Linked DNA regions of Casimicrobium huifangae. The main gene of each other region encodes a partner of the protein of the gene in region 3 in a complex. Links are inferred from orthologs where the notes say so. Each region holds a gene or a part of one and is shown on either strand. Other genes may lie near its edges.

The links.
Region 1: the proteins of tsaD (region 3) and tsaB are in contact, whole or in part, in a solved structure (PDB 4WQ4), measured with the Escherichia coli proteins. The link is inferred for Casimicrobium huifangae from one-to-one orthologs.
Region 2: the proteins of tsaD (region 3) and tsaE are in contact, whole or in part, in a crystal structure (PDB 6N9A), measured with the Thermotoga maritima proteins. The link is inferred for Casimicrobium huifangae from one-to-one orthologs. Residues at the interface, in WP_004082750.1 of Thermotoga maritima: Cys10, Asp11, Arg49, His50, Leu82, Gly84, Gly135, Gly136, Glu154, Thr155, Leu156, Asp157, Asp158, Ser159, Glu162, Asp165, Lys166, Arg169, Leu170, Tyr175, Lys213, Thr214, Leu217, Tyr218, Gln221, Arg222, Asn324; in WP_004082108.1 of Thermotoga maritima: Leu37, Gly38, Lys46, Lys57, Val59, Lys60, Ser61, Thr63, Phe64, Thr65, Leu66, Met67, Val69, Pro71, Tyr82, Arg83, Leu84, Asp86, Asp88, Phe89, Asp93, Ile128, Asp130, Glu131, Arg134.

What each region holds. Positions count from the first base shown.
Region 1 is NZ_CP041352.1:3,555,944-3,559,063, forward strand. What follows is about bases 19-2,987. They hold tsaB (tRNA (adenosine(37)-N6)-threonylcarbamoyltransferase complex dimerization subunit type 1 TsaB), read left to right. Parts: upstream 19-1,117; coding sequence 1,118-1,858; downstream 1,859-2,987. Other genes in these bases: rlmD (23S rRNA (uracil(1939)-C(5))-methyltransferase RlmD), read right to left, coding at 19-1,011; rimI (ribosomal protein S18-alanine N-acetyltransferase), read left to right, coding at 1,858-2,388; FKL89_RS16095 (uracil-DNA glycosylase), read left to right, coding at 2,385-2,987. In the rest of the region: more of rlmD, read right to left, coding at 1-18; more of FKL89_RS16095, read left to right, coding at 2,988-3,120. UniProt on the Escherichia coli protein: Required for the formation of a threonylcarbamoyl group on adenosine at position 37 (t(6)A37) in tRNAs that read codons beginning with adenine.
Region 2 is NZ_CP041352.1:2,265,679-2,268,783, reverse strand. What follows is about bases 94-3,047. They hold tsaE (tRNA (adenosine(37)-N6)-threonylcarbamoyltransferase complex ATPase subunit type 1 TsaE), read right to left. Parts: upstream 1,823-3,047; coding sequence 1,364-1,822; downstream 94-1,363. Other genes in these bases: FKL89_RS10350 (S41 family peptidase), read left to right, coding at 2,962-3,047; queG (tRNA epoxyqueuosine(34) reductase QueG), read left to right, coding at 1,821-2,891; FKL89_RS10365 (N-acetylmuramoyl-L-alanine amidase), read right to left, coding at 94-1,367. Also shown: more of FKL89_RS10365, read right to left, coding at 72-93; more of FKL89_RS10350, read left to right, coding at 3,048-3,105. UniProt on the Escherichia coli protein: Required for the formation of a threonylcarbamoyl group on adenosine at position 37 (t(6)A37) in tRNAs that read codons beginning with adenine.
Region 3 is NZ_CP041352.1:293,414-296,362, forward strand. What follows is about bases 84-2,881. They hold tsaD (tRNA (adenosine(37)-N6)-threonylcarbamoyltransferase complex transferase subunit TsaD), read right to left. Parts: upstream 2,142-2,881; coding sequence 1,026-2,141; downstream 84-1,025. Other genes in these bases: plsY (glycerol-3-phosphate 1-O-acyltransferase PlsY), read left to right, coding at 84-454; FKL89_RS01325 (hypothetical protein), read right to left, coding at 482-1,015; rpsU (30S ribosomal protein S21), read left to right, coding at 2,198-2,407; FKL89_RS01340 (GatB/YqeY domain-containing protein), read left to right, coding at 2,574-2,881. Outside these bases: more of plsY, read left to right, coding at 1-83; more of FKL89_RS01340, read left to right, coding at 2,882-2,949.

The DNA.
Region 1 (3,120 bases), 3.3 Mb from region 3 along the record:
AAAGTCCACGCGATCGGCCAGCCCGTTTCCAGCAGCGTTCTCGCGCGCCCGGGCAATCAGCGGCGCCGAGCCCTCAATGCCGTAGGTAAACGCCGCCCGCTGGGCAATCGGCAGGGTGAAATTGCCGAGGCCGCAGAACAGATCGCCGACGCGGTCATCCGGTCGCAACTCCAGCAGCCGCATCGCCCGGCGCACCAGCATCGCATTGATGTGCGGGTTGACCTGGGTGAATTCGGTCGGCTGGAAACGGTAGCGCAGGCCAAACTCGGTGAGCACGTAGCCGAGCGTATGCGCCTCGCCCGGCAGCGGGTGCGCAGTCTCCGGGCCTTTAGGTTGCAGATACCACTGCACCTGGTGTTCGGCAGCGAAAGCGCGCAACAGGGCGAGGTCAGCATCGCCGACCGGCTCCAGATGGCGGAGCACCAGCATTGGCAGACCATCGCCCTGGGCGTACTCGATCTGCGGTGCGCGATCCCGGATCGCGAGGCTCGCTATCAGCGCCCGCAACGGCACCAGCAGATCCGAAACGGCTGGCGGCAACACGCGGCACTCGCGCATGTCGGCGACATAGCTTGACCGCTTTTCGTGAAAGCCAACCAGCACGCCGCCCTTCTTCACGACATGGCGCACCGACAGTCGCGCACGATGGCGATACCCCCAGTGTGGCCCTTCGATGGGCGGCAGCATCTGCTCGGCCTGCACGTTGCCGATGTGTTTGAAGTTGTCTTCCAGCACGCGCTGCTTGGCGGCGACCTGCGCGCGGGCATCCAGGTGCTGCATGCTGCAGCCGCCGCAGACACCGAAGTGCGGGCAATCCGGCGCTACGCGAAACGGACTCGGCCGCAGCACCTGCTCCACCGTTGCCTTGTCATAGTTCGGCTTCGACCGCATGATGCGCGCCACCACCGTTTCGCCGGTCAACCCTCCCTCGACGAATACGGTCTTGCCGTCATTGCGGGCGATGCCCTGGCCTTCGTGATCGGTGGATTCAATGTGGAGCGTGACAGACATGGCAGAGGGCCAAACGGCAAAGTGGCCACGATTTTAGGGATCCGACGGGCCAGCAGCCCGCGCGCCGACTCCGGTGGCGCTGCCGCCGGCACCTAAAATCCCTGCCATGCCCGTGATTCTCGCCATCGAAACCTCTGCCCATGTGGGCGCCGTCGCGCTGCTGCCGGACGCGCCGCAATCGGACAGTGCCATCGTGGAGATCGTTCGGGATGACGCCAAACTGTCCGCGTGGGTGCTGCCCGCCGTCGAACGCGTACTCGCCCGCTGGGGCGGCCACGTGGGCCAGATTGCAGCCATCGCTTTTGGTGCCGGCCCCGGTTCGTTCACCGGGGTGCGCACCGCCTGTAGCACCGCGCAGTCGCTGGCTTATGCCTGGCAGAAGCCGCTGCTGGCGGTCGACTCGCTCGATGCCCTCGCGCAACAGGCGGTGGACGACTGCGCGCAGGTCACGGTCGCCCTGGACGCTCGTATGGGCGAGGTCTATGTCGCCAGTTTCGTGCGTCAGCTCAAAGCGAGCGGCGCCCCCATGCAACGTATGGCAGCGACCACGGTACAACACCCGTCTTCCGTCACACTCGCCAGCAACGCGTTGTTGCTGGGCTCCGGTGCGCCGCTGGTGGCGGCGGCGCAACCAGATGCGCTTGCCAGTGTCATTGACCGCGAGCGCAATCGCACCATCGAGAACCAATGGGCGGTTGGCGTGGCGCGCGTGGCCACCGTGATGCTGGCGCAGGGCGCCAACGTTGACCCACTCGCAGCAGAACCCATTTATGTGCGCAATAACGTAGCGCAAACCGAAGTGGAACGCCTCGCCCACCGCCGGGCAACACAAGCTGTCGCCGCCTGATGCTGACCACGGCCAGCACCCTCAGTTTCTCGGACGCAGCCGTCGCCTTGATGCGAGAGGACGACTTGCCCGAGGTGCTCGACATCGAGCGGCAATCCAACTCGCATCCGTGGACGGAACGCAACTTTCAGGATGCGTTGACCTCCGGTTATCTGTGCCTGACCGCCCGCGAACATCGGCGCCTTTGTGGTTTTGCCGTCGCCCGACTGCTACTTGACGAGGCAGAGTTGTTACTCATCGCAGTCACCCCGGCCGGCCGCCGGCAGGGAGTGGCGGCGCTGCTGTGGAACGATCTGGCGCATCGGCTCTACGCCAGTGGCGCCCGCACCGTGCATCTGGAAGTGCGTGCCTCCAATCAGGGCGCACAGGCGTTCTACGCATCGCGCGGTTTTGTGCGGACCGGAATGCGTCGCAAGTATTACCCGAGTGGATCGCACGACGGCGAACGTGAGGATGCGTGGCTGATGCAGGTACCCCTGACACTGCGTGAGCCCGTACCGGGCAACCACGACAACGCGGAGGCGGCGTGAATTCGCGCGAAGTGATGCTGCGGGAAATCGGGCTCACGCCCATCTGGCAGGCGCGAGGTGTCCCTGGTGCCGTCGGCGACTCAACCGCGTCGAAGATCGCTGCGAGCGAGGCAGACATTGCAGTGACGATCGCTGAACCCGCGGTCACCGCCGTTGCCACCCCGGCGGCCGTGCCGGAAACGCCAAGTGCGGAGCTACCTGTCGATGGCGCCCCCGGGCAACTGGCACACCACGATCGCGCGGCGACCATTGCCAATATGTCCTGGGACGAACTCACTGCCAGCATTGCCAAGTGCACCGCCTGCAAGCTGTGCAAGACAAGGACCCGCACGGTGCCGGGCGTCGGCGACCGCTCGCCATTGTGGATGGTGATCGGCGAAGCGCCCGGCGAGCAGGAGGACAAACGCGGCGAACCCTTCGTCGGCAAGGCGGGGCAACTGCTTGACGCCATGCTTGCGGCCGTCGGCAAAAAGCGCGGCGATGGCGTCTACATCGCCAACGTGATCAAGTGTCGCCCACCCGGCAATCGCAACCCCGAACCGGATGAAATTGCCGCCTGCGAGCCCTATCTGTGGCGGCAGATCGCACTGGCACAGCCAAAACTGCTGCTGGCGGCAGGAAAATTCTCGGGCCAGACTTTGCTGAATCGCGAAGACACGGTGGGCGCCATGCGCGCCAGTGGCGGCAACTACGAGTCGATCCCGGTGGTGGTGACCTACCACCCGTCCTACC
Region 2 (3,105 bases), 2.0 Mb from region 3 along the record:
AAGCGCTTACAGAACTGGCTCTGCCAATTTGCGGGCCACTGGCAATAATCGAATTGGTTGTGACGTTCACTTTAAGCCCGCATCGGCTGCGTCGCCAGAAAGCGCCGGATGCCGCCTCGGATTGCCCGGGCGAGCTTCAGCTGATGCGCTGCGCTGCGCAGTTTTAGCTCCTCTTCCGGATTGGAGATGAAGGCAGTTTCGACCAGCGCCGAAGGGATGTCCGGCGCGCGCAGCACGGCAAAGCCGGCATGTTCAACTGTGCCCTTGTGCATCTTGCCGACGGGCTTCAGCTCGGTGACCAGCCCGCGCCCCAACTTGAGCGAATCGGCGTTGGTGATTGACTGGCTCATTTCCAGCAGCATCCTGGCCAGCATGGGATCGCGCCCGACCAGCCGCACGCCGCCGATCAGGTCGGACTGGTTTTCCTTGTCGGCGATCCACTTCGCTGCGGTGCTGCTGGCGCCACGCTCCGACAGGGTGAAAACCGAACTGCCCCGTACGTCCGGTCGCGTGAAGGCGTCAGCGTGAATGGAGATGAACACGTCGGCATTGACACTGCGCGCCTTGCGCACGCGATCGGCCAGCGGAATGAATACGTCTTCCTCGCGCGTCATGAAAACGACGACACGCGGATCCTGCTCCAGCAGTTGTCTCGTCTGATGCGCGATCGCGAGGACCACGTCCTTTTCATAGGTGCCGCCCGGCCCCACAGCTCCGGGGTCTTCGCCGCCGTGCCCAGGGTCGAGCACCACGACATACGGCTTGACGTGGCGTTGCGTCGGCGGCCGGGTCGCTACCGGCGGCGGCGGCGCGGGCACAGGTTTGCTGGGCAATACCGGTGGCAGCACTGGCGGCGCCCTGGCGGCAGCTGCATCCGCCTCTGCCGCTGCCCTTTCCAGTTGCGCCTCGCGCTCCAGAATCTTCGAAAGAAAGCTGGCAATGGGGTCGTCGGCGTCAACCGGTGTCAGGTCAATCACCAGCCTGTGCCGGTAGGGCCCCACAGGCGGCAACGCGAACGCAGCAGCCTCGGCGCGGCCCTTCAACTCCAGCACCAGCCGTGCGGTGTCGGGCCGGTACTGGCCAATGCGCGCGCGCGACAGCACTCCCGTGTCATTGCGCAGTGTCTCCAGCGCCTTTTGAAAGGTCGCATCCGCCTGCACGTTGTTGATGTCAACGACCGTGCGGTCGGGGTTGGCCAGCGACGATACGAAAAAGCGCAGTTCGGCGTCGGATTCGATGGTGACGCGAGTGCTCTCCTTGCCGGGCCAAGCGCGCACCGCGAGTACACGTGGGCCAGCCCACACCAACCCGGCGCCTCCGCCAGCCAGCACAGCCGCCAGCAGTCGCAGCGCATCGCGGCGATTCACGCGCCGCTCCGCGCTTCGGCTTGCACTTCGCCGGTCGTCACTGTGACCCGCCGACCATCGCCGTCAAACTGAAAACGGATGACCAGATCAAAAGCCACAGCGCCGTGCAACCGCTCTGGCCACTCGACAAAGCGGATCGACGGTGACTGAAAGTACTCAAAGCCGCCGCGCGCCTCGAAATCGTCAACGCCCTCGATGCGATAGGCATCGAGATGATGCACCTCGCCCTTTGACGTCTCATAGGTTTCGACCAGTGCATAGGTCGGGCTCTTGATGGCCCCGGTCACGCCCAATGCACGCAGCACGCCACGGACGAAGGTGGTCTTTCCTGCCCCCAGGTCCCCCACCAGCGCTACCGAGCACGGCGGCTGCACGTCTGCCGCGAAGCGCTGTGCGAACGCCAGAGTTGCGGCCTCGTCAGCGAGAAACAGCGGGCTTTCTACAATCGGCGACATGTCAGCGCCTGCCCCCGCATCCGCCACCACTGAGCAACGCATTGTGCAGCTCGGGCTCGAACTGGGCTGGGCAGCGGTGGGCATCGCAGACATCGCACTCGAGCGCGAGGCGGAGGGGTATCAGGCGTGGATTGCGGCCGGTCATCATGGCGAGATGGAGTATATGGCCCGCCACGGCAGCCTTCGATGGCAGCCCGATGACTTGCAGCCCGGCACACAATCGGTGATCTGTGTTGCCCTCGACTACTGGCCGCAGCGCGCCGCCGGCGCCGAGGCTACGCTGCAGTCAACTGATCGAGCTTACGTTTCGCGCTATGCGCTTGGTCGCGACTATCACAAGGTTTTGCGCAACAAACTGCAGGCATTTGCCGAACGCATCGGCGAGCAGATCGCTGCGCACGACTTCCGGGTGTTCACCGACTCGGCGCCGGTGATGGAAATTCCGCTCGCAGTGAAAGCTGGCCTGGGCTGGCGCGGCAAGCACACCCTGCTGCTCAACCGCGAGCGCGGTTCGCTGTTCTTCCTCGGCGAGATCTACACCTCGCTGCTGTTAGCCCAGTCTGCCGCGCAAAGCAGTCATTGCGGCAGTTGCGCCGCCTGCATCGACGTGTGCCCGACCCGCGCCATCACCGCGCCGCACCGGCTGGATGCGCGCCGCTGCATCAGCTACCTCACCATCGAACACAAAGGCAGTATCCCGGAAGAATTTCGCAAGCCGATAGGCAACCGCATCTACGGCTGCGACGACTGCCAGCTCGTATGCCCGTGGAACAAATTTGCCCACAAGGCAACAGTCCCGGATTTCGAGCCACGCAACGGCCTTGATAGCGCTGTATTGATCGAACTGTTCGCCTGGAACGAGGCCGACTTCAACGAACGCCTGCAAGGCAGCCCGATTCGTCGCATCGGTCATGTGCGTTGGCTGCGGAATATTGCCGTAGCCTTGGGAAATGCGCCAGCAACCCAAGCTACGTTGCAGGCGCTGAGTTCACGCAGCGGGCATCCTGACCCGCTGGTGCGTGAGCACGTGGAGTGGGCGCTGGCGCAAGGAGGCAACGTTGCAAACTGATCTGGTCAACATGAACCGTGCGCGTTCACGCAATGGGCCGATCGGACCACTTCTGCCACGATTCGCTCGCTTGGCTCGGCAAGTACTGGTCGTTGTGCTCGCCGTCATGAAGTTCGTCTTGCCACCACAAGTCGCTGCGTCACAGCCGATACCGACGCACGCGACGCCCATCGAGTTGGCAAACGCCGATTTCGAAAGAGCTCGCGAAGACGAC
Region 3 (2,949 bases):
CAAGAAGGCGGCACTGCTCACGCTCGTGGGCGACACGCTGAAAGGCGTGCTGGCAGTGCTGCTCGCGAAGGCGTTCGCGGCGCATTTCGGCATCACCGTCAATGGCATTGCGCTGGTCGCCGTCACCGTCTTTCTTGGCCATTTGTTCCCGCTGTTCTTCGGCTTCAAGGGTGGCAAAGGCGTGGCGACGGCAGCAGGCGTGCTATGGGCGCTCGACTGGCGCGTCGGCCTTGGGCTGACGGCCATCTGGGCGCTGGTGTTTGCGGTGACGCGGGTGTCGTCGCTGTCGGCGCTGATCGGTAGCGCCGCCGCGCCGGTGCTGGGCTACGTGTTCTTCGGTAACGGCGCCGTGTTCTACGCCACGCTGGTGATGGCGGCGCTGCTGTTCTGGCGGCACAAGGAGAACATCCGCCGCCTTGCTTCGGGCGAAGAGGCGGCGTTCAAGAAGCGCTGACTGAGGCGGCCGTAGCTCCGCTGCGGCCTACTTCTTCGGCGGTCCGTCGAAGATCTCGCGGGTGACGATGGTCAGCAACTTGTTGGCGGGCGAAGTGGCATCGTCGACGTACCACTGCAAAGCGCCGTCAGCCGCACGCGCCATGCGATAGCACTCCCAGCGATGCGGATTCGGCGGCCCCTTGATGCAGAGCTGGTCGCCGTCCACCCGCCAGCGATCCTCAATGTTGGGCGGTCGTACGTAATGGGTCGGCGCTTCAACCAGAATGAACTGGCCATCCGGTGCGAAATGGCGCTGCACGACGTACGGCCCCTGCAGACCCGGTGGCGCCTTGTCGTAGCGGTTGACCAGCGTCTTGCCAGCGATTGCCGCAGTCAGCGTCGCGGTGGTCAGCGCCGTGCCGCGCGCCGTTTGCTGGGTCGAAAGCTTCATCGACTCCGCCGCCCGCTCATTCGCCCGCCGGCTCTGGTCGGCAGAGTACTGGGCATCGCTCTTCAGCGTGCAGCCCGCGATCAGCGTTGCGGCGAAAACGAGGGCGGCGATCAGCAAGGGCTTGTTCATATCGGCTCACTCAACGGGCAAGGGGCGGAGACAGTTCCATCAGCGGCCAGCGCGGTCGCACATTGATCGCGTAGTCGGCTTTCGCCTCGGTGAGCCGCAGCGCGCCGACGTGCGCGATCATCGCGCCGTTGTCGGTGCAGAGCGCGACGGGCGGATAAAAAACTCTTGCGCCAATTCGGGCGGCCCCGGCCGTCAGCGCTTCACGCAGCCGCGCGTTGGCGCCCACGCCACCGGCCACCACGATCTGCTTGAGTCCTGTCTGTCGTAGCGCAGCCAGCGACTTGCTCACGAGAGAGTCCACGATCGCGGCCTGCACGCTCGCGGCGAGATCCGCGCGCCGCAGATGGTCGGCTGGCAGCAGCGGTTGCGGCGCCGACACTGCACCACGGACCGGCAATTCGGTGCCGGTCAGGCGTCGCACCTCGTTGGCTACGGCTGTCTTGAGCCCGGCAAAGCTGAAATTGAGGTCGCCCGAGTGCAGCAGCGGGCGCGGGATGGCGAACGCTGCAGTGTCGCCGCTTTCGGCCAGTTTGGCCAGCAGCGGCCCACCGGGATAGGCCAGGCCAAGCAGTTTGGCCGATTTGTCGAAGGCTTCGCCCGCAGCGTCATCAATGGTGTCACCGAGAAGCGTGTACTGACCGACGCCATTGACCCGCATCAACTGCGTGTGCCCGCCGGAGACCAGCAGTGCAATGAACGGAAACGCCGGCGCCGGATCGGCCAGCAGCGGCGACAGCAGATGCCCCTCCATGTGGTGCACCGGGATCACCGGCTTGCCCCAGGCAAAGGCAAGGCTGGCAGCCAGCTGCGCGCCCACCAGCAACGCGCCGGCCAGTCCGGGGCCTTGTGTGTAAGCGATTGCTTGCACGTCCTGCCCCGCCACACCAGCCTGCCGGAGTGCCTGATCGGTCAGGCGCAGCCCGTAGCGGATGTGGTCGCGGCTGGCCAGTTCAGGCACCACACCGCCGTAGGGCGCATGCAGCGCGATCTGCGAATGCAGCGCTTCGGCCACGACGCGTCCGGTCGCGCAGTCAAACAGTGCCACGCCGGTTTCGTCGCAGGAGGATTCGATGCCGAGCACCAGTCCGGTTTGGCCAGCAGGCGTCGGTGTTGAAAGTTCAGCCATTTCGGGGTATATTATCGGGCTACTCAGCGAAAACACCGCCTCCGGCAACTATCAGCATGATCATCAAAGTCCGCGAAAACGAACCCTTTGAAGTGGCAATGCGCCGCTTCAAGCGCTCCATCGAAAAAACCGGCCTCCTGACCGAACTGCGCGCCCGCGAGTTCTACGAGAAGCCGACGACCGAGCGCAAGCGTAAACACGCTGCTGCCTGCAAGCGCCATTTCAAGCGCATCCGCAGCATGCAACTGCCTCCGAAGCTCTACTAAGAAGCTTTGTTCGCTGAGTCTTGATGCGGCCCTTCGGGGCCGTTTTCGTTTCTATTTTCCGTTCGTGGTGGCCCTTCGGTTCCGTTCAGGACTAAAGGTCACGCTCAGCACTCACTTCCGTTCGTGGTGAGCTTGTCGAACCACGAACCCTGACCAAGGATTCATCATGTCCCTGAAAGAAACCATCACCAACGACATGAAAGCCGCCATGAAGGCGGGCGACAGCCAGAAGCTTGGCACCATCCGCATGCTGCTGGCGGCGATGAAGCAGCGCGAGGTCGACGAGCGCATCACGCTGACCGATGGTGACATCGTGGCGCTGGTCGAGAAGGCGATCAAGCAGCGCAAGGAAGCCATCGCGCAGTTCAGCGCCGGCGGTCGCAACGATCTGGTCAACAAGGAAACCGCCGAAATCGCGGTGCTCACACCCTATCTGCCGGCACAGATGAGCGACGCCGAAGTGGACGCCGTGCTTGCCGCCGCCGTCGCTGAAGTCGCCGCTACCGGCGTCACTGGCAACGCAGCCATGGGCAAGGTGATGG